2 regions of the Pseudogracilibacillus sp. SE30717A genome follow, and region 2 is predicted to be linked to the other one. Evidence: predicted binding sites of a transcription regulator. Region 2 holds the regulator's gene; the other holds the start of a gene.
The links. Region 2 encodes LexA, which represses DNA repair genes until DNA is damaged. Its sites were predicted from a motif close to CGAACATATGTTCG; they were not measured.

Region 1: the regulator LexA is predicted to act here: its motif matches at 1,115-1,128, upstream of uvrB (excinuclease ABC subunit UvrB).

Annotation. Positions count from the first base shown of each region.
Region 1 is NZ_JAXHDF010000012.1:55,827-58,313, reverse strand. It holds gene SPD48_RS17370 (PDZ domain-containing protein) at 1-1,049, shown strand, start outside; gene uvrB (excinuclease ABC subunit UvrB) at 1,189-2,487, shown strand, end outside.
Region 2 is NZ_JAXHDF010000002.1:238,496-240,982, forward strand. It holds gene tkt (transketolase) at 1-489, opposite strand, end outside; gene SPD48_RS03975 (DUF896 domain-containing protein) at 522-743, opposite strand; gene lexA (transcriptional repressor LexA) at 965-1,582, shown strand; gene SPD48_RS03985 (methionine gamma-lyase family protein) at 1,710-2,487, opposite strand, start outside.

The DNA of each region.
Region 1 (2,487 bases), on a different contig from region 2:
AAGGCAGACGTACATTTACTATTTCTTTTTTGTTTAGCATCATCTTATCAGCTCTCGCTTTATTATTTGGTATTGTGATATCGGTAGAAACAATTATCGTATTGACAATTGTAATGATCTTGTTAAGTATATTGGGTTCAACAACTATGCTTTCAGCTAGTTATACAATTGGCATTACCTTTTTGTTGCTACTCGTCTTACCGTTTATTCAACTAGATATGTTTGGCTCATATGTGAACTTTGGTAATACGTCAGCGATTTATTTTATTTGTTTAGCAATTATAATGGGATTATTTTTATTAGTGGAAGCTTTATTAGTAGGGAGTCAAAAACATCAACAGACTTTTCCATACCTTTCACTAAGTGAGCGTGGAGTATGGATTGGAAATCATGAATTGAAGAGATTGGCGTTTATTCCGTTTTTTACTCTATTACCAATAGACGCTGTTAGTGGGATTGCTCCATTTTTTCCATATTTTGAATACGGTGGTCAAACGTTCAGCTTAATTTTAATTCCGTTTTTTATTGGTTACCAATACAGTGTCCGCGGAGAGTTGCCACACCATGCAGCATATCGTTTAGGACAAGCAACATTACTATTAAGTTTACTCGTATTGTTTATTGCATTAGGCAGTTTATTTCTCCCGTACCTTTCATTTGTAGCTATCATCGTAGGTATCGTAGGAAAAGAATGGATTATGTATCAAAACCGCATGCGCAACAAAAAACATCCTGCATTATTTACACCATTAAATAAAGGAATCAAAGTACTAGCAATGATACCCGATAGCCCCGCTGATAGATTAGGTATATTAGTAGGAGAAACTATATTAAAAGTGAATGGAAGATATGTAATAAACTCTAACCAGTTTTATGAAGCACTTCAGAATAGTGGCGCATTTTTTAAACTCGATGTCATTGATATTAATGGAGAAATCCGTTTTATTAACAGTCCATTTTATGAAGAGGATCATTATGAATTAGGAATTATTTTCCCGGAAAGCCCGGCACTAGAACAAAGAGCAACCTTATTAGCTAAAACAAATTAAATAGAAAAAACTCGTCAATTAATAGGCGAGTTTTTTTGTTTAAATGGATATTTAATCAGAAAAATGGAATGTTAGTTCGGTTTTATGATACAATTACTATGTGGAAAAAAATGAAAGAAAATAGATTGGAGAGCAAATTATGGCGGAAAAGTTTGAACTTGTTTCATCTTATGAGCCACGTGGAGATCAACCAAAGGCGATTAAAAAGCTCGTTGATCAAGTCAATAAAGGCAAAAACCATTTAACGTTATTAGGGGCAACAGGTACAGGTAAAACATTCACTATTTCCAATGTAATCCAGGAAATAAATCGTCCGACCCTAGTCATTGCTCATAATAAAACGTTAGCAGGTCAATTATATAGTGAGTTTAAAGAATTTTTTCCTAATAATGCGGTTGAGTATTTTGTTAGTTATTACGATTATTACCAACCAGAAGCGTATGTTCCATCTACAGATACGTTTATCGAGAAAGATGCAAGTATTAACGATGAGATAGATAAATTAAGACACTCCGCAACATCAGCTTTATTTGAACGTCGTGACGTATTAATCGTTGCAAGTGTGTCATGTATATATGGGTTAGGTTCGCCGGAAGAATATAAGAATCAAGTGCTTTCCATACGAATGGGAATGGAAATTGAACGGGACCAGTTGTTACGTGAATTAGTAGGTATCCAATATGCACGTAATGATATTGATTTCAAACGTGGGACTTTTCGTGTCCGAGGCGATTCGGTTGAAATTATTCCTGCATCAAAAGAAGAGCATTGTATGCGAATTGAGTTTTTTGGGGATGAAATTGACCGAATTAGGGAAGTAGATGCATTAACGGGAGAAATAATCGGTGACCGAGAACATGTCGCTATTTTTCCTGCATCTCACTTCGTTACCGGTGAAGAGAAAATGAAGCTGGCGATCGCAAGCATTGAAAAGGAATTAGAAGAACGGCTAGCAGAATTAAAAGCGGATAATCGACTATTAGAAGCTCAAAGATTAGAACAGAGAACGAAATATGATTTAGAAATGATGCGGGAAATGGGTTTTTGTTCGGGAATTGAGAACTACTCTCGACATATTACATTAAGAGAGCCGGGTTCTACACCATATACATTGCTCGACTTTTTCCCGGCTGATTATCTCGTTGTAATTGATGAGTCTCATGCTACATTACCGCAAGTTCGTGGAATGTACAACGGGGACAGAGCACGAAAACAAATGCTTGTTGACCATGGATTTAGATTGCCATCTGCATTAGATAACCGTCCGCTTAAATTTGAAGAATTTGAAAAGAAAGCTGAGCAAAACATTTACGTTTCAGCAACGCCTGGACCATATGAAATGGAACATACGGATGAAATGGTTGAGCAAATAATCCGTCCAACTGGATTACTAGATCCAAAAATAGATGTTCGTCCGATCGAAGGACAAATTGATGAT
Region 2 (2,487 bases):
GGAAATACCTTCCATAATATCTCCGTCACCAACTAATGAGTATGTATAATGATCAATTATGTTAAAGTCATCTTTATTAAATTTAGCAGCGAGATGAGCTTCTGCCATAGCCATTCCTACAGCCATTGCTACCCCTTGTCCTAATGGGCCAGTCGTTGCTTCTACCCCATCTGTATCCAACACTTCTGGATGACCAGGAGTTCTTGACTTAAACTGACGGAAACTTTTAATATCATCCATTGTTACATCGTAACCTGATAAATGAAGAAGACTATATAATAGCATTGAACCATGACCTGCTGAAAGAACAAAACGATCACGGTTAAACCATTTCGAATTTTTTGGATTATGGTTCATAAAATCGGTAAATAACGAATACGCCATCGGAGCTGCTCCCATTGGTAGTCCTGGGTGTCCTGAATTAGCCTTTTCAATTGCATCAATAGATAAAGTACGAATTGTATTAATCGAACGCTGCTCAATATGCATTATTATTTTATCTCCCTTTCAAGGTCTTTATTTTATTTTTTTCTTAATTTTTTAACTTTATCGGGTGTAACATCATTGCCTTCTGGATCTATTACAGTAAGAGTACTTATTTGGTTTTTAAATGATTGTCTCATATTTTGTAAATATTCTGTTCGCAGTTTTTTCTGCTCTTCTTTTTCTTCTACTGTAAGTCCTTCCGCTTTTGACTTTTTTGAGAGGTAATTTATTCGGTTTAATTTTTCCTTGGACATCATGCTTGATCACCTCAATATCACTTTCTATTTTACTATTGTACTTAATTAATGCCATTTAGTAAAAAATTTCAATTATAAATATACACACTATTCTATATTATGCTTAAGAGGCTTCTCTTTCAAGTTTAAACATCTGATTGTTGTAAATATAGAACTTATGTTTGACTTCTCGCTATGAAATGGTACTATTAAATTAATAAATTAACGTGAGGTGACGCAAGATGCAGAAGCTCTCTAAAAGGCAGCAAATGATTTTTGATTTTATTAAAAGTGAAGTAGAAATGAAAGGGTATCCCCCTTCAGTTAGAGAAATAGCGAAAGCAGTTGGATTAGCCTCAAGTTCAACTGTACATGGGCATTTAGAACGAATTGAAAATAAAGGATACATAAGACGAGATCCAACAAAACCGAGAGCGATAGAAATATTAGACCAGAGCGAGAGTAATGTTGAAAAAGATATAGCTAGGTATGCCCCATTAATTGGGAAAGTAACTGCTGGTGTTCCTATTACTGCTATTGAAAATGTGGATGAATATACACCTGTACCAAGTTCAATGGCTCATACGGAAGATAATTTATTCGTGCTCGAAGTTGTAGGGGAAAGTATGATAAATGCTGGTATTTTAAGTGGAGATAGAGTAATAGTTAAACAACAATCTACTGCAGATAACGGAGAAATTGTTGTAGCGATGACAGAAGATGATGAGGCGACTGTAAAGCGTTTTTATAAAGAAAGTGATCATTTTAGACTGCAACCAGAAAATGACTCTATGGAGCCATTAATACTTAAAAATGTATCCATCCTAGGTAAAGTTGTAGGATTATATCGAAATTTTTAATTAGAAATTAAGTTGTTAAAAGTTATTATCTTGATAAAAAGCTAGATGAAGGCTCCCCGTAAAGTAACATTGATTATAATGCACTTTTCGGGTGTAACTCTTCATTCTAGCTTTTTTCTATGTTTACTTACTGGTTAACAAAATTTAAATGAATTAAGTTCTCATCTGCTAACTTCTTAATCGACTCTGTGACAGCTATTTTCACATGGGCGTATGTTAAACCACCTTGCATAAAAGCAATAAATGGTTCTTTTATTGGTCCATCGATAGACAATTCAATACTAGAACCTTGAATAAACGTTCCAGCCGCCATGATTACTTTGTCATCATACCCAGGCATTTCACTAGGATAAGGAGAAACATATGAATTGATTGGTGATTGTTCCTGGATTGCTTGACAGAATTTAATCATACTTTCTTCTTGACCAAATATAATTGTCTGTATAATATCTGTTCGTTTTTCGCTAAAAAGTGGTGTCGTTTTTATTCCAATTAATTCTAATAAGCGAGCAGTGAACACAGCACCTTTTAATGCCTCGCCTACTACATGAGGCGCAAGGAAAAATCCTTGGTACATTTCTTGTAACATATGTAGCGTTGCACCTGCCTCTTTCCCTAATCCTGGTGCTGTTAATCGATTCGCCGCTTTTAATACTAATTCTTTTCTTCCTACAATATACCCTCCCGCTCGTACTAGACCGCCACCCGGATTTTTGATTAATGAGCCGGCCATAATATCTGCACCAACGTGTAGAGGCTCTTTCTCTTCAACAAATTCACCATAACAATTATCAACAAAAACTATAATATCTTTATTAATACTTTTTACGAATGAAATCATTTGTTCTATTTCATTCATTGTAAAAGAAGGGCGATCTTCATACCCTTTTGAGCGTTGAATCCCG